One region of the Pseudoalteromonas sp. Z9A4 genome, then DNA from elsewhere that is predicted to be linked to it. Evidence: predicted binding sites of a transcription regulator. Region 1 holds the regulator's gene; each other region holds the start of a gene.
The links. The regulator sigma-54, encoded in region 1, starts transcription at its own class of promoters, with help from an activator protein. The targets are predictions, from matches to a motif close to GTTGGCACGNNNNTNGNNT.
Positions count from the first base shown of each region.

Region 2: the regulator sigma-54 is predicted to act here: its motif matches at 1,641-1,659, upstream of GQR54_RS12685 (EF-hand domain-containing protein).
Region 3: the regulator sigma-54 is predicted to act here: its motif matches at 873-891, upstream of GQR54_RS14330 (CsbD family protein).
Region 4: the regulator sigma-54 is predicted to act here: its motif matches at 753-771, upstream of flgB (flagellar basal body rod protein FlgB).

Region 1 is NZ_WTLA01000007.1:104,420-109,898, reverse strand. Features, by position in the region: gene rapZ (RNase adapter RapZ) at 1-577, opposite strand, end outside; gene ptsN (PTS IIA-like nitrogen regulatory protein PtsN) at 596-1,048, opposite strand; gene hpf (ribosome hibernation promoting factor) at 1,053-1,340, opposite strand; gene GQR54_RS07730 (RNA polymerase factor sigma-54) at 1,367-2,866, opposite strand; gene lptB (LPS export ABC transporter ATP-binding protein) at 2,936-3,661, opposite strand; gene lptA (lipopolysaccharide transport periplasmic protein LptA) at 3,658-4,203, opposite strand; gene lptC (LPS export ABC transporter periplasmic protein LptC) at 4,193-4,747, opposite strand; gene kdsC (3-deoxy-manno-octulosonate-8-phosphatase KdsC) at 4,744-5,295, opposite strand; gene GQR54_RS07705 (KpsF/GutQ family sugar-phosphate isomerase) at 5,296-5,479, opposite strand, start outside.
Region 2 is NZ_WTLA01000016.1:73,470-78,948, forward strand. Features, by position in the region: gene GQR54_RS12665 (energy transducer TonB) at 92-355, shown strand; gene GQR54_RS12670 (calcium-binding protein) at 463-699, opposite strand; gene GQR54_RS12675 (EF-hand domain-containing protein) at 709-945, opposite strand; gene GQR54_RS12680 (hypothetical protein) at 1,120-1,347, opposite strand; gene GQR54_RS12685 (EF-hand domain-containing protein) at 1,372-1,605, opposite strand; gene GQR54_RS12690 (HAMP domain-containing sensor histidine kinase) at 1,937-3,394, shown strand; gene GQR54_RS12695 (hypothetical protein) at 3,396-3,941, shown strand; gene GQR54_RS12700 (sigma 54-interacting transcriptional regulator) at 3,944-5,293, shown strand; gene GQR54_RS12705 (DUF1543 domain-containing protein) at 5,302-5,479, shown strand, end outside.
Region 3 is NZ_WTLA01000021.1:12,493-17,971, forward strand. Features, by position in the region: gene flgM (flagellar biosynthesis anti-sigma factor FlgM) at 1-210, shown strand, start outside; gene flgN (flagellar export chaperone FlgN) at 210-638, shown strand; gene GQR54_RS14330 (CsbD family protein) at 939-1,136, shown strand; gene GQR54_RS14335 (molybdopterin cofactor-binding domain-containing protein) at 1,205-3,466, opposite strand; gene GQR54_RS14340 ((2Fe-2S)-binding protein) at 3,463-3,960, opposite strand; gene GQR54_RS14345 (hypothetical protein) at 4,148-4,903, opposite strand; gene GQR54_RS14350 (hypothetical protein) at 4,959-5,479, opposite strand, start outside.
Region 4 is NZ_WTLA01000021.1:6,808-12,286, reverse strand. Features, by position in the region: gene flgA (flagellar basal body P-ring formation chaperone FlgA) at 1-731, opposite strand, end outside; gene flgB (flagellar basal body rod protein FlgB) at 839-1,213, shown strand; gene flgC (flagellar basal body rod protein FlgC) at 1,213-1,629, shown strand; gene GQR54_RS14300 (flagellar hook capping FlgD N-terminal domain-containing protein) at 1,634-2,287, shown strand; gene GQR54_RS14295 (flagellar hook-basal body complex protein) at 2,312-3,652, shown strand; gene flgF (flagellar basal body rod protein FlgF) at 3,664-4,395, shown strand; gene flgG (flagellar basal-body rod protein FlgG) at 4,410-5,195, shown strand; gene GQR54_RS14280 (flagellar basal body L-ring protein FlgH) at 5,198-5,479, shown strand, end outside.

The sequences.
Region 1 (5,479 bases):
GTTCCCAATGTGGATTTGGTAAAAAGCGTGCATCAAATACATAGTCGGCTTCTTTTGGTATGCCGTATTTAAAACCAAATGATTCAAACGTGACAATCAGTTGCTTATCTTTTTTACCTAAAATCTTTTCACGAATAGATTCAGCAAGTTGATGAACACTCAAATCAGTCGTGTCTATCATAAAGTCGGCGCGAGTGATTAATACATCAAGTAATTCTTTTTCTTTTTTGATGGCTAAATCAAGAGGCAACGAGTCAATTGATAGTGGGTGTAATCTACGAGTTTCAGAAAAACGTTTGATCAATGTTTGATCGTCGCTATCTAAATAAAATAACGTAGGGTTTGCAAAGCCTGGCAAGTATTCAAGAATATCGTTAAATTCATCTTGTTGTTTAGGGATGTTACGCACATCAATGCTAACAGCAATTTTATCGTAGCTATCAGACACACTGCGAACTAATGAAGGAAGCAAGTTAACTGGAATATTATCTACGCAATAATAACCTAAATCTTCTACAACGCGTAAAGCAACCGACTTTCCAGAACCAGAACGGCCGCTTATGATAATTAACTCCATTTAACACCCTTTATAAAACTATGATTGATTGACAATAACTTGGTAAAGCTCAGTATCTGATTTTGCACTGCGTAACTGTTTACAAAAATCTTTGTTGTTTAGTTTATCAGCAATGGTTGCTAGAGTCTTTAAGTGCTGCTGGTTATCGCCATCTGGTACGATGAGTGCGACGAAAATATCAACAGGGCGATTATCGATCGCATCAAAATTTATTGGAGTTTCGCTAACGAGTACTAAAGCCAAAGGCTCTTCTGCACCGCTCATTCTTCCATGAGGAATGGCAATGCCACGCCCTATACCTGTACTACCCAATTTTTCTCTGCTCATTAAAGCATTAAGAATATCTTGTTGCGGTAGGTACGGAAGTTTGTCGTGAGCAAGTTCGCTAATGAACTCTAAAATTCTTTTTTTGCTATTAAAAAGGACCGCAGCTTTGCTGCAGTCCTGGCATATAAGTGAGCTTAATTTCATCATATTAGTGTCGAGCAAGCTTCTCTTTGTGTTTAATTACTTGTCGATCGAGCTTGTCGATCAACGAGTCAATGGCGGCATACATATCTTGATGTTCTGTAGAGGCAAATAGCTCAGCACCGCTTACGTGTATCGTGGCTTCTGCTTTTTGGTTTAATTTTTCTACATCGAGAATGACATGAACATTATTAATATGATCAGAGTGTCTTTCTAGCTTCGCAAATTTAGTATTAATATAGTCTCTTAGTGAATCGGTTAATTCTACGTGGCGACCAGTTAAGTTTAGTTGCATAAGCATTACCCTCTTAGTTTAGCGTCTTAAATCAAACTTTTACGTTGATTTGACGGTGGAATAGACAGAGATTCGCGATATTTTGCGATTGTGCGTCTCGCTACTTTAATTCCTTGCTCAGCCAATATATCCGCTATTTTGCTATCACTCAATGGTTTTACTGAGTTTTCTGCAGCGATTAATTTTCGGATAAGAGCACGTATAGCCGTAGATGAACATTCACCACCGTTTTCGGTGCTTACATGGCTTGAGAAAAAGTATTTTAGCTCAAATATACCACGGGGTGTGTGCATATACTTTTGGGTTGTTACGCGCGAAATCGTTGATTCGTGCATTTCTACCATTTCAGCAACATCATTTAAAACCATTGGTTTCATGGCTTCAGGGCCGTGTTCAAAAAAGCCTTGTTGTTGCTTAACAATGCAATTGGTTACTTTTAATAGCGTGTCATTTCTACTTTCTAAGCTTTTAATAAACCATTTAGCTTCTTGTAAATGCGAGCGAATAAACTGGCTGTCACCACTGGATTTTACAGTGCGAGACATTGCTGCGTATTGGCTATTAACACGAATTTTAGGCATGCTATCTGGGTTTAGTTCAACAACCCAGCGGCCTTTTATTTTTTTAACTGACACATCAGGAATAACATACTCAGATTCTTCTCTTACAATAGTATCTGCAGGTTTAGGGCTAAGAGTATGTATTAATGTCATTACTTCTTTAAGCTCTTCTTCTTTGAGCTTAGTTTTCTTCATTAATGTACGATAGTCACGAGCAGCTAATAAATCAATATGCTCGGTTAAAATCATTTTTGTTTCATTAATGTAAGGTGTTTCTTTGTCAAACTGGTTAAGCTGAATACACAAACACTCTTGTAAACTACGCGCAGCAATACCGACAGGATCAAACAGTTGGATGCGTTTTAATACAGCTTCAATTTCATCAAGTTCGACTTCGTTATCATCTTCGTTTTCTTGATTAAAGCTTTCTAAAATCTCTTCGCAGCTTAGTGTTAAAATACCTGAATCATCGACGGCTTCTACAATCGCAATAGCAATAGCTTCGTCTGTAGGGCTAAATGGCGTTAGTTGTAACTGCCACATTAAATACTCATGGAGCGTTTCAGTAGAGGCGCCTTGGTATATTGACTCGTCTTCAGGCATTGGACCTGATGATGCTGCAGGGGCGGCACTCATGTACTCATCCCAGCTAACATCCATAGCCATGTCGTCACTTAGCGTGTCTTTTGCAAGTGCTTCACCACTATCTTGTTCATATTCGCTTGGAGCATCATCGGCAGATGCGCTAACAGTTATGTCATCGGTATCAGCTTTTTGCTCGTTTTTACCTGCAGCGTCTTCTGAATAATCTGCCTCTTCAACCTCTAATAGCGGGTTGCTGTCGAGAGCTTCTTGTATTTCTTGCTGGAGATCCAATGTACTGAGTTGCAACAAACGAATAGCTTGTTGCAGCTGTGGAGTCATTGTAAGTTGCTGGCCCATGCGCAGCTGTAGTGATTGCCTCATGTATCTCTAACAATCCTTTTATGTTGTTATAATTAATACTAGCAGATGCTTAAAGACATGGCGTAAATGTTACAGCCTAAATTGCTCGCCTAAGTAAACATCGCGTACTGTTTTATCATTTAATACGTGTTCTGGAGTACCTGATGCAATCAGCTCCCCATGAGAAACAATGTAGGCTTTTTCACAAACATCAAGGGTTTCTCTTACGTTATGATCGGTAATCAATACACCAATCCCACGATTTTTGAGATGTTCTATTATTTTCTTTATATCTAATACCGAAATCGGGTCAACACCTGCAAATGGTTCATCCAATAATATAAATTTAGGATCGGCTGCCAGCGCACGTGCTATTTCCACGCGGCGACGTTCGCCACCCGATAATGCCATACCTTGGCTATCACGAATGTGTTGTATGCTAAATTCATCTAATAATTTATCGAGCGTGTCTTCTCGGGCTTGCTTATTTAACTCTTTGCGTGTTTCTAAAATTGCCATTAAGTTTTGATAAACAGTCAGTTTTCTAAAAATTGAAGACTCTTGTGGTAAGTAGCCAATGCCTAATCTAGCACGACTATGCATAGGTAAAAGAGTAATATCGTTATCATCGATAGAAATTTTACCTTTGTCGCTAGGTACAAGTCCCACAATCATATAAAACGTGGTGGTTTTACCTGCGCCGTTAGGACCAAGTAAACCAACAATACTGCCTGCTTTGACTTCAAGGCCGACGTTTTTGACAACTTCACGACCTTTATAGCTCTTTGCTAATAGTTCTGCTTTTAATGTACTCATGGCTGACCTTTATCGTCTTTTTTACTTTTTTTAGTTTCGATAGGCACTAAAATAGTGTGAACGCGGTCAGTTGAGTTTTCATCTTTTTCGGCACTGATTAACTGTTGTTCTATATCGTAGGTAATACTTTTAGCATTAATTTTTTGTCCTGCTTGCGATACTTCTGCATTACCAACGAGCGTTAAAAAACGTTTAGATACATCGTAACGAACTTCGTCTGCACTGGCGCTCATAGTTGTGCCATCTGATTGCTTCTCTTCAAAGCGAGCAGGGCTACCCGTGGCAATTAATAGTTGCTGGTTATCACCAAGTTCATCGCGCTTATGTACTTCGAGGCGGTCTGCTGTAATTCGGCGATTACCGTGAATAATCTCAACGTTTTTCTCAAAAATACCCACGTTAGCTTTTAATTGGCCTTCTTGCTTATCGGCGCTTATTGAAATTTGATTTGCAGCAGGTTGCGAGTTTTGCTCTGCAGCACTACTATTAAACGCTAGTATAAGTGTAGGAATAATAAGTGATTTTAATATTTTATTGGTCATAATATATGGTTCGCGTATGGTTAATTAGTTTTATCACTTCGGTTTTTAAGTCGGCTTCTAGGCCTTTACCAGTGATTTTTAAATTGGGTCCGGTGATGATAACGGGTTGCTCCGAACGCATTGTTAATAGCTTTATATCTACCTGAATATTATCAGCATTGATTTTGTCTATCATGGCGTTATCGGTTAAGTTTTTGGCAACCACATTACCTTCTAAAATTAATTGCTTGTCTTCGTATAATGTTGCTTCGTCTGCATTTATTTGCCACGTTTGCTTTTCGTTATATAAAGTAAAAATGGGTTTTTCAAAAAATGTAAAACCTAATTGCTGATATAGCTCCATTTTAGCAGCAGTGACTTTGTGGCTAATTTTACCTTGCTCGTCATAGGCTGTTTGTTTGAGTTCAATAGCTATGTAGTCAGGTTTTGCAATAACTTCAGGCTCAGCCTGAGGTGCAACATTAGTTTGTGTAAAATAAGGGTACCAAAGCCAAACCATACAGCTAATGAATAAAACGCTTAATATTATGCGCGCTGCATTCATGAACTAGTGCCTTGTGTAGTTAATGCTTTACCATTTTCAAGCATGAGCAGGTCGGTAAGCTCTCTCACTGCGCCAAAGCCGCCAGGCATTTGCGTTACATAGTGTGATAAACGTTTAATAAGTGGATGGGCATCATTTACTGCAACAGCAAAGCCGACGAATTCCATAACGGGCATGTCAGGACCATCATCACCGATATAAGCAATTTGTTCATCACTAAGGTTGAGTTTATCTTTTAGCTCTTGATAGGCAATGAGCTTATTTTCTTGGCCTTGATAAATATGCTGTACGGTTAAGCTGCTCATACGTTGTTGCACTATTTGTGAATGACGACCAGTAATTACAGCAACTTCAAAGCCACTGTTTATAAGCGCTTTAATGCCAAAACCATCTTTTGTATTAAATGCTTTTAGCTCTTCACCTTGATTACCAAGATAAATACGGCCATCAGAAAATACACCATCAATATCGCATATAAGTAGCTTTACTTTTTTAGCGCGTGCTTTTGCATCATCGCTCAGCGGTTGATAGAGTTCTTCAAATTGCATTTATAACACTCCTGCTTTTAATAGGTCTTGCATGTTCAATGCGCCAATAGGCTGATTTAGCTCATTGACAACGATTAAGCCATTTATACGTTTGTGTTCCATAATATTAAGCGCTTCAGCGGCTAAAATATCTTGCGTAGCCGTAGTACATGACTTAGTCATAACAACATCTATTTGTGTTGTA
Region 2 (5,479 bases), on a different contig from region 1:
AATGTTTTTCTCTATATTAACTGTTTACAAAATAGGTAATCGATATGATTGTTTAGTATGTAAAATAATCAATAAAGCATAAGGAAATGCTATGAAAGCCCTCTATTTATTACTCCCCTTGGGCACGATGCTAAAAGCCGCAAAGAAAAGTATTTCAGGTTGTGTTGAGCTCTCTGTACTAGTTAACTCACAAGGTAGGGCTCAAGGGGATAGTGTCATTTCGTCCTATCCTGAGGGAGTATTTGATGTTTATGCTGCAGCTTCTATAAGCTTATTACACTGTAAACCAACAGCTAACAATGAAAGTAAGCAACCTGTACTGACCTATACTGAAATGGATTTTATGGTGAGCTAAAACCTACTGATGCAGAGTATTTGGTGCATTGCCCTGATGGGAGAAATGATTAAAGTTAGGAACACATCAGTATAAAAAGTTAGGTGTTTGTTTACCTAGCTATAAAACTACTTACTTGCATATAAACCGTATTCGTTTAGTGCTAACTTGCCGTCTTTATCGCTATCGTAGCTTGAAAATCGTGACCACAAAGCAGGGTCTATAGCGGTTTCTGAGCGTGATAAAAAACCATCTTTGTTTCTATCTAGCTTTTTAAATTGCTTTGCAATGTCGTTACTTGCGGCAAAACTAAATGCGCTAAAAATACTAAACGCCAGCAGCGTTATATAGCTAATACTTTTCATATAAATCACTTAGTAAAGGTTGTTAGTTAGATAACTTTTAAATTCGACTAGCGAAATTTGGTTGTCTTGGTTTTTGTCCCATTTTACAAAGGTGTTTAAAAGTTGTGGTTGGGGATCAAGTTCTTCGTGTGTTAAATAGCCACTTTTGTCGCTATCTAGGTGATCAAAGCGTTGCTTTACATCAAGTGCCGCAGCATCAAAACTTAATAGCATTAAAATGCTTATAACAAGGGAAAGTATCTTCATGGTATTCCTTCCAAAAGATGTATCTAAAGTTTATGGCTAAAGTAAAAAGCACTTGCCGTAATTTAACTCCCAACATTAAATCCTTTTACACACTCCCTCAGGGATTATGGCAAATGCTTTTAAATTCAGTTTACCTGTAACAAGCTTAAGTAAAGCTTAATCAGTAATTACTCATTAAGGCTTAAAGCTTTCAAATTCTTTTTTTGAAACTTTTTCATCACCGTCTTCATCTAAATCGGCAAATTGTCTCATTACTTCTTTGTCTTCCTTTGCTTCTACAATTGATATTTGTCCATCCATATCTTTATCTAAATGGGCAAAGCGCACGTTTGTTGGCGATGCTAGTACGGTGGCACTAATTGCTAAAAACATTAATGAAAAAGCGGCTATAAGTTGTTTCATAATCACGTTCCTTATTAAATGAGTTTATTGAATAAATTTTTTGAATTCATCTAGCGACAATTGCCCATCTTGATTAGTATCAATTTGAGAAAAATTCTCGTGTAAAACGGCATCTTCACCTGCTTCGGCTTCACTTAATGTCCCGTTGCTGTCTTTATCAAGCTCGTTAAAAGTCGCGTGAACGTCCATTGCGTGTGCGTTAGCGCTTAAAAAGCCTAAAGCCAGTAACGATGAAATTACTAAAATGCGTTTGTTCATAATTATTTCCCTATTGATTAAAGTTATTATTCATAATACAAAAATGATGCCAACAATAATTGTTGTTAATTTTCAATTGGTTAGTGTTTTTATTTGAAGGAAGTGAGAAATTTTTACCGGGGTTATTGTAATTTTTGTGTGCCTATAGCAACACTATGTAGTGAGATTGAAGAGAGGGCTTTGAAATCAATGGTTTGCGTTGTCTCTATTTGGCGACACATTGTTTTTGTAGCGCTGGCTGTTAATCGTATTTAATATAATTGCAGGTTCAGCTAGTGTATAAGGTAGACGTTTAATAATACAAAGCTTAACTCTAAAAGGACTAAATGCAATGCCAGCTACTATAGCTAAAAGATACCAGGCAATGCTTAACTGGCGGCCTAACTTAATTGGGCAATTTGCAATGAGTATGCTGCTTTCGTTACTCCCCCTTTCTATAGTGGTAATTGTGTTTTTAAATGCGCTTAACAAGCAGTTAGCAGTGACTCAAAGTATCGTGAGTAACAACTACCAAGTTACCAAATCGTTTAATACTCTTAAACAAGAACTCAACAGCCTTGAGCGCGCCACTAGGCAAAACTGGGTATTAAAAAGCGAATCGCTAGATAAGCTCATTGTCGATAAATGGCAATCATCCCTGCAAAGTATCGATGAACTTAAATTTGTAAAAACAGATAAAGATTATACCCACCAATGGCAACGCTTATATGCCACATTACAAACAGCGCATGTAGATCTTGTTGAGCGAAAACAACAGCAAGCGGAGTTATTTGTGCCAGTGAGCGATTTAGTTGCTGAGCTTACTTTATGGTTGCGTGATAAAAATGAAGCGCAAATTACCAATAACCAAAATGAACTTACCAGCCTACAAACTTCATTTATAAACTGGCTGGTGGCACTTATTCCGCTTACTTTAATTGTTGGTGGTGGTTTTTTATGGCGCATAAGTGGGCGACTAAAAGGGTTAACTACGGTTATTGATAAGCTAGGGCAGGGGCATTGGCAGCAAAAAATATCTGTAAAAGGCTCCGCTGAGCTAGTTGAGCTAGGAGAAAAACTCCAATGGGTGCAAGAGCAACTTCATATGCTTGAGCAGCAAAAAGATACCTTTTTACGCCATGTTACCCATGAGCTGAAAACGCCGCTTGCTTCAATGGTCGAAGGCACTGATTTACTAACTGATGAAATAGTAGGCCCAATTACTGCTGAGCAAAAAGCAGTACTTGAGCTTATTAGCCAATCTATGGTGCGCCTTCGTACAATGATTGACAGCTTGCTGAGTTATAATGCGATTCGCACCAGTAAAGACAGCCTAAGTGAAGTTGAATTTAGTTATCTTATTAATAAAATTAATAGCCATTTTGAACATCGCTTAAGTGCGCGTCAGCAAGCTCTGCAATGGCAAAATAACTTACCTAATAAAACGCTCGCTTTACCTAGTGAGCTTATTGAGATGATTTTAATTCAACTTATTTCAAATGGCTTAAAATTTTCACAAGATAAGCAAAGCGTTACTATTAATTTAACGCTTGAGCAAAACCAACTTTGTATTGCTATACTTGATAAAGGATGTGGTATTAAAAAGCAAGAAAAAACTCAAATTTTCAACGCATTTTATCAAGGTAAACACAGTAAAAATGTTACGCTGCAAGGCAGTGGGCTTGGCTTAACTATTGTGAAAGAATCTGTTGAACAGCTAAGAGGTACACTTACTGTTGAGCATAACGAGCCGCATGGTTGCCGGTTTTCAATTAAAATTCCCATAACAAAAAATCTAGGAGTTAATTAACATGCGCTTGCGTTTAATCGCTATTTTATGTGTGCTCAGTAGCAGCATAGTTATATCAGGCTGTGAAATTAATAATGGGCAAGAAGAGCGTGTGTCAATTACACCTGCGCCTGTGGTCGATATCAAAATAACGAACGACAAAAACAGTAAACCTAGTCCAAAACCCAGACCAAAAATTGAACCAAGCTATCCGCCTGCAGAGCAAGTTATTGCATGGCACGCTAATCAGTGTGGCGGATTTAAATTGGTGCCCAAAAAAGATATTTTTACAGGTGAAAACGATCTTAAACGCTTTTTTAAATTTATGTGCTTAAACATAAATGATGATCCAAATACGGTGATGACTAAGTTGTTAAAACTCGATCTTGCTTACTTTTGGCCAGATGATATAAAGCAATATTTATGGCTTCAAAAGCAGCAAGTGACTATGCAAATAAATGCTAAAAAAGAGCAGCAAGCACTTAACAATAAAATGCAAGAAACCCTCTCATCGTTAGCAACAATTGAGCAGCAGCTTTTACTACGAGAAGAAACTAAGGAGCAGTAACTATGGCAGCAACCAAAGTGCAAGGTGCAAAAGTATTACTCGTTGACGACGACGCTAGTTTATTAAAACTGCTCGCTATTCGCATCGAATCAAAAGGATACGAAGTAATGACCTGTGAAAGTGGCTTAACCGCACTACAAACACTAAAAAGCCAAGTGTTTGACGCCGTAATAACCGACCTACGTATGGATGAAATGGATGGCATGGCACTGCATCGTCAGTTGCAAAGCCGCTACCCTGCATTACCTGTCATTATGATGACAGCGCACGGTTCAATTCCTGATGCCGTAGAGGCAACTAAGCAGGGCATTTTTGCATTTATAACTAAACCTGTAGATAAAGATGAGCTATTTGACAGCCTTGCTAAAGCGATAGAAATACATGGTGTTAATGCAGATGAAGTTGTACCAAAAAGCAATATAGTTACGCGTAGTGGCACAATGCTGCACTTGTTAGAGCAAGTAAAACTACTTGGGCCAACGCAAGTTAATGTATTGATTTCGGGGGCTAGTGGTACAGGTAAAGAGCTACTCGCACAGGCGATTCATCAGCATAGTCATGTAAGCGGTGGCCCTTTCGTTGCAATTAACTGCGGCGCTGTACCGGGTGAGCTTTTAGAGTCTGAATTATTTGGTCATAAAAAAGGCTCTTTTACGGGCGCAATTAAAGATCATCAAGGTTTGTTTCAGCAAGCTGAGGGCGGCACGCTATTTTTAGACGAGATAGGCGATATGCCACTTAACTTGCAGGTTAAGTTACTGCGCGTATTACAAGAAAAAACAATTCGCCCCGTAGGCTTTCAAGAAGAAATAGCGATTGATGTACGTATTGTATCGGCAACACATAAAAATCTTCCTGAAGCTATTTTAAACCAGCAATTTAGAGAAGATTTATATTATCGCTTAAACGTAGTTAATTTAAAATTACCGCCATTGTGTGAGCGCCGCGAAGATATAAGCTTATTAGCACAGCACTTTAGTGCAAGCATTGCTAAGCGCATGAAGCAAACTGAAAAACACTTTGCAAGCGATGCTATGCATGCGCTTGTGCGTTACGACTGGCCAGGTAATATCCGCCAACTACAAAACGTAGTAGAGCAGGTTGTAGCATTAACGCCAAGCGATGTTATTTCAGAGCACTTAGTATTAGCTGCGCTAAATAGTAACGAAACAAACGTAGAACCATTATCACTAAACGACGCTAAAAAAGAGTTTGAGCGTGACTATGTAATTAACACTTTAAAAATGGCAGATGGTAACGTAGCCGAAGGCGCTAAGCTTGCTAAGCGCAACCGCTCAGATTTTTATAAGCTGATTAAAAAGCATAATATTGATGTTGATAATTTAGGTTAAGGAAAAGCATGCAGTTATTTATGGTGTATTTAGGTGGACGGATTCAAGGTTGCCACATTGAAATGCATGATATTCGTTTTGTTGTAGGGCAAAACATCGAGCAAACTTATACAAAGTTAAAAAGCCAGTGGGTAGGCGACAGAAGTAGTGTTCACATGGATAGCTACATGGCAATTAATCATATTG
Region 3 (5,479 bases), on a different contig from region 1:
CCGGAGAAGAAAGTTCAGTCAGTTCCAGAGAAAAGCACAAGCGAAGTAAGCGAACTAAGTAAGTCTATAGACTCTACTTTTGAAAACTTAGCGTCGCAATCGGATGTTGACATGGACATGGTTGCACAAGTTAAAGCTGCTATTGCTAACGGCGAGTTTCAGATAGATATTGATGCGACAGTTAACGCACTTATTGAGTTACATAAATAATGAAAATTAATACCATAAAAGAGTACATACTCAGCTTAAAGGACGATATAAAAAAGCTAGACTCTTTAATTAAGTTTCTTGAATCTCAGTATGAACTGTTAAGTCGACGCGATAATCAGTTAAAAGAGCATAATGATAAAATGCTCGAATTATTAGATAGCCTTAACGGCTCACACATACAACGAGATAACTTTTTAGTTAGCTTGGGTTTGCCTAGTGGAAAAGAAGGGCTTACACAGCTAAGAGAAAAGCTACCTAGTGATATTAAAAGTGTCACCACAAAATTATTACAGGAACTAGAAATAAAAACTAAAACCTGCAAAATGATGAATGAGAGATCTGGTCAACTACTCTCAAGTCAACGCAGATTAGTGCAACGTTTAACTGGTGGTGAAAACAAACAAGCCTACCCAGAAATGCAATTATAAGATTAGTTATACTTATACACGCTCGCTCTGGGTATCCTCATAAATTTATCGCCATACCATACTCTATTATTTTAACCTTCATATAAAACCCTCAATTTTGAAACTCACAAAGCCTCTCTGTAATAGTTACAGGCCTATATGTATATTTTATTAAGTTTTATCCATAATAATAATCCCCACAGGTTAAATTAAACCTAATTAATTGATTTTAAAAGACAAATAGAAAAAACCTTTATTGGTACATGTTTTGCTTTTATATAACTGACAGTTAATTCACTAACCTAAAGTAAGGATAAACTTATGAACAGCGATCGTATCGAAGGTAATTGGAAAGAACTTAAAGGTAAGGCTCAACAAAAATGGGGCGATCTTACCAACGATGATTTAGATAAAATTGAAGGTAGCCGTAAAGAGCTTGTTGGTAAAATCCAGCAGCAATACGGTAAATCTAAAGAAGAAGCAGAGCGCGAAGTAGATGAGTTTGAAAAAGGCCATTAAGCCGCGTTAACCGCTTTAAAAAAACCGCCATTTTGGCGGTTTTTTTGTTTAAGCTGTAGGTTATTTAGCTACGCTTTTAATTGGTTACCAATCGGTAACTGCCTAATACGCTTTCCGCACGCTGCAAAAATAGCATTACATAATGCTGGCGCATAAACTGGTGTAGACGGCTCGCCTACCCCTGCTGGTGGTGCATCACTTTGTACAATTTCAACGTCAATCTCAAGAGGTACGTCGCTCATACGCGGTACGCGATAATCATGAAAGTTACTTTGCTGCACGCGGCCTTTATCAAAGGTAATACCATCGCTGATTGCAGTTGTAATCCCGTAAATAGACCCACCTTGGGTTTGGTTTTTAACGGTGTCGGTGTTTACAACCGTACCCGCGTCAATGGCAACCCACGATTTAATTACTTTTAAATCACCAGCATCCGACACTTCTACTTCAACTACCGTAGCTACGTAAGTTAAAAAGCTTCTATGTGCTGCTATGCCTAAACCTCGACCTTTAGGAAGTTCTCGACCCCATTTACTCATGTCAGCTACTTTTTCAATAACATGGCGCAGCCTGCCAATATCTAACGGATAAACCGCTTTATCGCCACCGTAATTATCGTATGTAGCATTTTGCTCAGTTACATCAACAATACGACTCGGACCTATAGTGTCTAGTAAATAGTCTTTTTGGTCGCGACCGGCTTTGTGCGCTGCTTCGCCAATAAATGACTGAATAGCAAAGGCATGAAAAATATTTGATACAGAACGCATCCAACCAATTCGTGCTTTGGCAGGCGCATCACCGTTTTCTAACTTCATGTTAGGTGTGTTAATGGGGTTATCGGTAAATCCTAAGCGCAGTTCAAAGCTCCCTGGCGTAGTCGCCCCTTCTGAAAAGGTAGAGGTAATAGGTGAAAACGCGGTGCGGTGTAAATACGATTCTATTGCGCCATTTTTATCTAGCGATGCTTCAATGTGCTGAGCCGAAACTGCATGGTAAAAACCATGTTGTATGTCGTCTTCACGCGTCCATTGCACACGAATAGGCTTGCCTACTTTCATTGAAAGGTAAGCCGCTTCTGCTGAGAAGTCAGGTTTTGACTTACGCCCAAAACCGCCTCCTAACATGGTAACGTGAACATTAATTTTGCTCTCATCCATGGCAAGCATTGCCGCCACTGTTTTCATATCGGCTTGTGGATTTTGCGTAGCAGCCCATATATCAACACTGTCTTTGTTGTACATAGCTGTTGCACAAGGCGGCTCCATTGGTGCTTGAGCAAGATGCGGCGCGTAATAATCAGCTACGAGTTTATTGCTCGATTTAGCCAACACGCCCATGGCATCGCCTTTATCACGTATGTTTGCCTGTGGAGTTTGTACTGTTTTTAGTAATGACTTTTTAAATTCTTCTGAATTGTAATCGCCATTTTTGCCATCATCCCACACCACTTTTAATGCTTTACGCCCTTGCCATGCAGCCCATGTGTTTTTAGCTATAATCGCAATGCCACCTTTTGGCTGAAACTGCGGTGCGCCTTTTGGTGCAGGTATTTCAATAACATCTATAACGCCGTTTATCGCTTTTGTAGCACTGGCATCAAATGACTTAACAACACCGCCTACTACCGGCGGGCGTTCAATTATAGCCACCAGCGCTTGTGGTTCGCGTACATCGGCTGCAAATATTGCTTTACCTGTTACTAAATCGGCTAAATCTATGTGCGCCATGCCAGTATTAATATAACGCCATTCTTTGCGTGTTTTAAGCGTTAGTTTGTCAGCTTCTGGTGGCGTTATTGTAAGCGCTAAGTCGATTAAATCTTTATAAGTAAGCGATTTACCTGAGCTGTGTGTAACAACGTGTTGATTAGCAGTACAGGTTTGTGGGTCAACTTCCCAAAACTTAGCGGCAGCATGCTGCATCATGTAACGTACACTTGCGCCCATTTCACGCAGGCGCTGCATGTTGTAGCGAATACTGCGCGAGCCATCGGTATTTTGATCGCCGTATTTAGGATCGCCCTTACCCTGAATAACAATAACCTTATCCCACGCGGCTTCCATTTCATCGGCAACTATTTGTGCAATCGCGGTGCGAATTTGCTGACCCATTTCAGAGCGATGGCACGTTATTTCAACCATGCCGTCTGGGCGCAGTGCAATAAATAAGTTTGCGCGTTTTGCCAGCTCAGATGGCTGCTCTAACACACCAGCAATCGCTCTTGGCGCACTGCCTACAAAATAAGTACCGAGTACTAACGCACCTATTGCACTGGTTTTTAAAAACTTACGGCGGTTTAAATCAAAATATTTATTATCTTGGTTCATACTTCTTCCCCTTGTTCATTTGGGTCAAAATACTGAACACTCGCCATTGTTTTAGCAGCTGATTTAATTGCTTTATGAATACGCGGGTATGTACCACAACGGCAAATATTTCCCGACATATTACTTACTATTTCATCGTCGGTAGGGGTTGGGTTTGCAGCTAATAAGCTTGCAGCTTGCATCATTTGGCCGCATTGGCAAAAACCACACTGCGGTACTTTATGCTCAACCCATGCTTGTTGCACTGGATGGTCGCCCTGCTCGCTTAACCCCTCAATTGTAGTAATTGAAAGACCCGCTACTGCCGCTACAGGTAATACACACGAGCGCTGAGCTACCCCATCAATATGCACGGTACACGCACCACACTGCGCCATGCCACAGCCAAATTTAGGCCCAGTTAAATTCAATTCGTCTCGGAGATACCATAATACTGGCGTTGACGGATCGCCAGAAAACTCATGTTTATTACCATTAATGGTAAGCGTGATCATACTAAACTCCTTGGCAAAGCGCTTTACAGGAGGGTTCCTTGTTGCGCGAGAACTATTTTTAATTACTTACTATTTTATACTTACTACTTTTAGCCTACCACTTAGATCTGTTTTATAAAAATACTAATTATTAGAACGTTTTACTGTTAAAAACAGATCTACATTATCAAGCATACTAAAACATACATTAATGAGTGCTTATAACATCTTCAAATAGTAATCGCTCATCGTCTTTATAAACTTCAAGCCAACCTGGTGGTGATGTATCGCAGCCAATAATGGTTACTTGTAGCACATAACTATAGCGACCATTTTTAAACGTATAGTGATGATTTCCGCCGCTACCCTCAAATGTAATATCGCCATTTAGTAAAACCATATCAGGCTTGTCACTTGGCTTTTTATTAATACCCCACACTACATAACGGTAATTTCCATCACCTAAATCATCAACACGAATATGGTAGTTAGCCGTTTTCCAATCGAGTACTGGTTTTTCAAAAGTATTAATACTTGCGTGCAAGGATTGCTTACCTTGTTCGATTAAGCTTTTAGCAAGTGCCTGCTCTTTAGTATTTTGATTATTTACAGCAATAATTTTACCTTCGGTATCAACCCACATAACGCCGTTATTTAGCATAATGCCACGCCAACCTACTTTATCCCAATCGGTGTCAATGTTTGAACTGGCAATAACTGCCACTAGCTCATCATTAAAAACTTCATCAAAGCGGTTGATAAACTCAGCTTCATTTTTAATGTCAGGTATGGGGTATCGTCGTTTTAGCGGGTAGCGAATAAGTGCAGCAATTGCAGGTTTATCGTGATCTGCAAAGGCAGCAATAACAGGTAAAACGAACTCGTGATATTTTTGCTCAAGAGCAAATGTGCTAGATGTAAAAAGTAGAGATAGGCACAGTAGGATGTGGTTTAGATGTTTCATTTATAGTCCTTCAATTTGGGCTTTTATTATATTTCTAATACTTTGACCTAAAATCTTAGAACATACCTTTCTGCTGAGGCGCTTCTTTATGATCTGTAACTTTCGTAATGAGTTTTTCGATCTTCAAACCTTGCGGTGTTTTGGTCTGAATTATTTCCATTTCAACTATTAATAGATCCCCTTTACCAAACCGCTCTCCTTTATCTACAGTCTCAATAAATTCTCTATCAGTAATCTCTGCATAGAAACTGGATTGTCCATCAAATAATTTCCACTTATTTCCATCTTTAAAGGATGGTGATTCAATAGTTAAACCTGTTGTAATTGTATTTTTTGAAATTGGTAAATCGAAATCTAGAGGTTTAAAAAATTCAGCATCATTAGCCGAAGCTTTAGTTTGGATGTCAAACTTTGAAGATTTTAACTTTACTTCGCTTAACCCTTTGAGCAAAGGCTCTCTAATAAATGTATCCAATGAATTAGCAGCTTTTGGGTCAGAAAGAACATTTAGCGTTTGAATATGAAATACTTGAGTATGACCATTAGAGTTTTCAATATTAACTGTATTCGCGTTAC
Region 4 (5,479 bases), on a different contig from region 1:
ATCACTTTACCTTGAACGACTTTGTCAGATGACAGGTTTTTCACCTTTATTATTTCACCTAGTTGTCCGTCTTCCAGTGCGATAGCTTTTACATTGGCTGAAAAATTTGCAAAATTAACTTGTAGTAAGATGTGCTCATCTTTATTAACTAATTGCTTGTTTTCTAGGTACCTGCGGGAGATTATATCATTTTTTCTTAATTCTCGCTTAACGGACAAGCCCAATACTTTACTTATATTCGCCTCTGCTGAATGTAGATGCTTGCTTATATCTACGCTTTTATATTCTAAAAGATCAGCTGTAAGTACCTCTCCTCTACTTATATTACGCTTAGCTGCAACAAGTCTTACCCATAAATTTATTTTGGCGCTAGCCCTAAAACGCCATTTAGGGCTATCACACTCTACAGAAAGACTAATTCTTCCTGCTGGGGGAGTATCTTTCTTCGAACGGCTTATTTGTAGGTCATTGCAGCTTAAACCTTTACTACCCCTGGGAATGAACAGCTCTATTTTTTGTTGCTGATTACTTGAACTTATTGTTGCTAAATATGTATCAATTTCATTTTGTAAGTAGGTATTTATTTTTTTTTCAAAATTTATATTGTTGGCGAAGGTATGAGCACTAAAAAATGATAAGACAAAAATAAAGCGGAAAACGCAGTGCTTCCCTTGGGGAAGCTTACCTTCCGCTCTGTTTGTTGTGAAAGTCGTTTTTTTTGAGTAACTCATTGGTTTTTATCTTTAATTAAAGTTGGCATAAAGTTTGTATTGTCAGCTGCTATAGATAGAGGTGTGCGAACAGACGAGCATACAAGAATCAAAAAGTAGAGGCAACAATGGAACTATTCGATAAGGCGTTGGGAGTGCACCCATTCTCAATGCAGCTAAGGCTAGATCGCGCTGAGATAATAGCAAGTAACTTGGCTAACGTAGATACACCGGGGTTTAAATCTCGAGATGTAGATTACCGTCAAATTATGGATGGTGTTTCATCAAGTATTTCACAAAATCGAGATGTTGCCTTTGCAGGTGCTCAAGCCGAAGAACTAAAATACAGAGTGCCGTACCAACCGTCGGCTGATGGTAACACTGTTGAGCTAAATATTGAGCAAGCTAAGTTTGCAAATAACAGTATGGATTTTCAAACCAGTTTGACTTTTCTTAATATGAAAATAAATGGTTTGTATAAAGTAATTAAAGGAGAAGTGTAATGTCTTTTAACTCTATTTATGATTCAAGTGGAAGTGCTATGCGTGCGCAAGTAATTCGCTTAGACACTATTGCTTCAAACCTTGCAAACGCAGATACAGCAGCGGGCTCTGAACAAGATGCTTACAAAGCTCTTAAGCCTGTGTTTTCGGCTTTATATAAACAAACCCAGGACGGTCAGTCTATTTCAGCGTCTGTTGATGTTTTGGGCGTTACAGAATCCAAAAGAACAGTTGAACAGCGCTATGAGCCAAATAACCCTATTGCAAATAATGATGGTTATGTTTTTTACTCTAACGTAAATGTATTAGAAGAAATGGCCGACATGATGTCTGCGAGTCGTAGTTACCAAACTTCGGTAGAAGTTATGGGACGCGTTAACAGTATGCAACAAAGTATTCTCAAATTAGGACAATAATAAAATGCAAGTGAATACAACTAGTCAAAATGCGCAAGATGTTGTTAACGGTACTTCAAACATATCTGGGAATAGTTCATCAGAAGAAATGTCTACGATGTTTTTAGAGTTATTAGTTGCTCAAATTAGCAATCAAAACCCTCTAGAACCAATGGATGGAACAGCTTATGTTAGCCAGCTAGCTGAGTTTTCTAATGTAGAGTCGCTACAAGGTATCAGACAAAATACGACTCAGAGTTTAGATTACATGAGTAGCTTAGCAGTCTTAGAGGCAACCAAAATCGTTGGCGAATCTGTTGATGTAAAAGCAAGCAGTATTGCGTTAGAGCAAGACGGTAATGTCGCTGGCTTAGTTAATTTAGATACTGCTGCTGATTCAGTGACTGTACAGCTTTATAACGAAAACGGCGTAATGGTAGAAGAGAAAAACTTACCTTATTCAGGTGTTGGTGAGTTGCGTTTTGAGTTTGAAAATCAAAATGCAGGAGGATATGCCGTGAGAGCTTATTCAACAACACAAGGCGTACCTAAACAGCTTGATACATGGCTAAGTGGTAGTGTTGAACGAGTATCTGTTGGCAAAACGCCAGAAGATATTTTATTACAAGTTGACGGCTTGGGTAATTTTAGCCTTACTGAAATCAATCAACTGGCATAAATAATTGAATAAGGAATAAATAATATGTCTATGTTTAATATTGGTCTTAGTGGCCTAAAAAGTACTCAAACAGGTTTAGAAGTAACAAGTAATAACATCGCAAACTCAGGTACTGCCGGATATAAAAATAATACGGCGGAATTTGCTGCTGTTTATAATGGTGGTCAACGTGGTGGTGTTAAAGTTGCAAACATCAAAGAAGACTTTGTAACAGGTGGTGAGATTGTTCGTACGGGTAATTCGCTTGATATTGCTATTGACGGGCAAGGTTTTTTTGCTGTATCAGAAAATGGCCGAACAGCTTATACCCAAGCAGGTCAATTTACACTTGATAATGAACTAAATATTGTAAATGCCAATGGTGCAAAATTACAAGGTTTTGGCATATCAGAAGCTGCTGGTGGCGATCCTACTATTGTATCGGGTGTTTTAACTGACCTAAAAGTTGAAGCCTCAAATATTGAAGCAAAAGCAAGCACCGAAATTAACTTCAACGGTAACTTAAGTTCAGCGAGTGATGTAATTTCATATCCTACAGCGCCAACGCTTTTTGACCCTACAGATGGTAGTCAATATAACTTCTCGCAATCAACAGAAGTGTTTGACTCATTAGGTAATAGCCATGTAATGACCCAGTATTTTAACCATACAGGTAGCAACGAATGGCAAGCTATGTTTTTCCTTGACGGAAAGCCATTAACTGCAGGTGATTTAACAGCAGTAGGTGCAACTGTTGGTTCGCAAGACGTTGATGACGGTACGGGCACTCTGGTTTCTGCAGGCACATTAACTATGGAATTTGATACTAATGGTCAAATGGTTCCGTACACCACAGCTCCAAATGTAACAGCGGTTAATTTGGCAGTGGGTGTAGCAGGTGCTACAGCGACAACTAATGCTGAAATAAGTAGTGGTGCAGCTGCTCTAGCTATAAATCTAAAATTTGATGGTACAACTCAATTTGGTTCAAGCTTTAGCGTAAACGAAAATGATGCTGATGGTTATACATCAGGTGCGTTTTCGGGTGTAACCGTTGGTGACGACGGTAAAGTATTTGCTACTTTTACAAATGGTGAATCAAAGCTACAAGGGCAGGTTGTATTGGCTTCATTTGCTAACGTAGATGGTTTAGAGCAAGGCAGTAATACAGTTTGGTATCAAACAGAAGAATCTGGTAATGCGCTTTATGGCGAGCCAGATAGTGGAGCACTAGGTAAATTACTGTCAGGTTCGTTTATGGGCTCGAATGTAGACATTAGTGAGCAGTTAGTTGGCTTAATGTCATTTCAGCAAAATTACCAAGCGAATGCTAAAACAATCAGTAGTGCTGATGAAATGATGCAAATTTTGTTTAGTAATACTTAAGGAAATAGAGTGTGGAAAAGTTAATTTATACCGCAGTTTCTGGTGCTGAGCTAAATAATACTGCTTTACGAGTAACAGCCAACAATTTAGCAAACGTAAGTACGACTGGCTTTAAAGCTGACATGGAACAAGCTCAATCGATGATGGTTGTTGGCAATGGTTTTCGTACACGCTACATGGCTCAATTAACTCCAGTGACAACTGATTTATCATCTGGTCCTATTATGGATACTGGTCGTAATTTAGATATTGCGCTAAGTGATGGTGGTTACCTTGAAGTAATGGATGACAACGGAAACCCTGCATATACGCGTGCGGGTAATCTTGTGGTTGATGCTGATGGCTTTGTAACAGTAAACGGCCGTCGCTTACAAGGTGATGGTGGTGATATTCAATTGCCTGAATTTGGTGAGGTTGAAATTGGCTCCGACGGCATTATTAACTTAACCCCAATTGGTGGTGGTGTGATTGCTGAAGATGCGCGTATTAAGTTAGCAAGTACAGACGGAAATTTAGTTAAAGGCCCAGATGGCTTATTAAGAAGCCCAGATTTGCAGCCTTTACAAGCCGACGACACTATAAAAGTAAGAACAGGAGCCCTAGAAGGCTCTAACGTAAATGCCGTAGCTGAAATGATAAAAACGATGAATATTAGTCGTCAGTTTGAAATGAATGTAAAAATGATGAAGTCAGCTGATGAACTAGCAACAAGCGGCAATAAACTTATTAGCGGACAGGCATAAAAAGGGAGTAAATTATGAATTCAGCATTATGGGTAAGTAAAACAGGTCTTGCTGCTCAAGACTTAAGAATGACAACAATTTCGAATAACCTAGCTAACGTAAGTACAGCAGGCTTTAAAAAAGACCGAGCGGTGTTTGAAGATTTGTTTTATCAAGTGCAAAAACAACCGGGTGCTCAAGCTGATGATTTAAATCAGTTACCGTCGGGTATACAAGTAGGTACTGGTGTAAGAATTAACGGTACTCAAAAAGAGTTCACAGAAGGTAGCTTTGAAACGACAAGTAACCAGTTAGATGTCGCAATTGCCGGTCAGGGCTTTTTTCAAATAGAAAACCCAGATGGCGAGCTTTTATATACTCGTAACGGTCAGTTTCAGCTTAATTCAGAATCATTACTTGTTAATACTAATGGCCTTCCTTTAGCGCAAAATATTGCGTTACCAGAGGGAACAACAAAAGTAAGCATTGGTACTAATGGTACTGTTACCGCTATTGTAGGTAAAGATGCGCAGCCAGTTGAACTTGGTCAACTACTTACTGTTAATTTTGCAAACCCAGCGGGCTTACAAAGCTTAGGTGGTAACTTATATCGCGAAACAGCAGCTTCGGGCGAGCCTGTTGAGGGTATACCAGGTGAGGAATCTTTTGGTGGCTTACAGCAGTATACCATTGAGGGTTCAAACGTGAGTGTTGTTGACGAAATGGTAAGTATGATTGCAGTACAGCGTGCTTATGAAATGAATGCTAAAGTCGTTTCAGCAGCTGATGAAATGCTACGCTTTATAAATCAAAACGTATAATTATGAATAAGTTAGCTTGTATTATATTGTTATTATTAATTGCAGGGTGCAGTAATGCACCTGATAGCAGACAATTTGTTCAATGCGAAATTGTGTATGGCGAAGTTAAATGCCCAGAAAACCCAAAAAAGAAAACTCGTCAAGATTATGAAATAAGCCAAGATGCCTACCAACAAGGGTTAAATCACCAGGATGGGAGCTTATTTCAAGACAACTACATGTTTTCGCTTTATGCAGATAAGCGTGCGTACCGAGTGGGTGATATTTTAACTGTTGTATTAAAT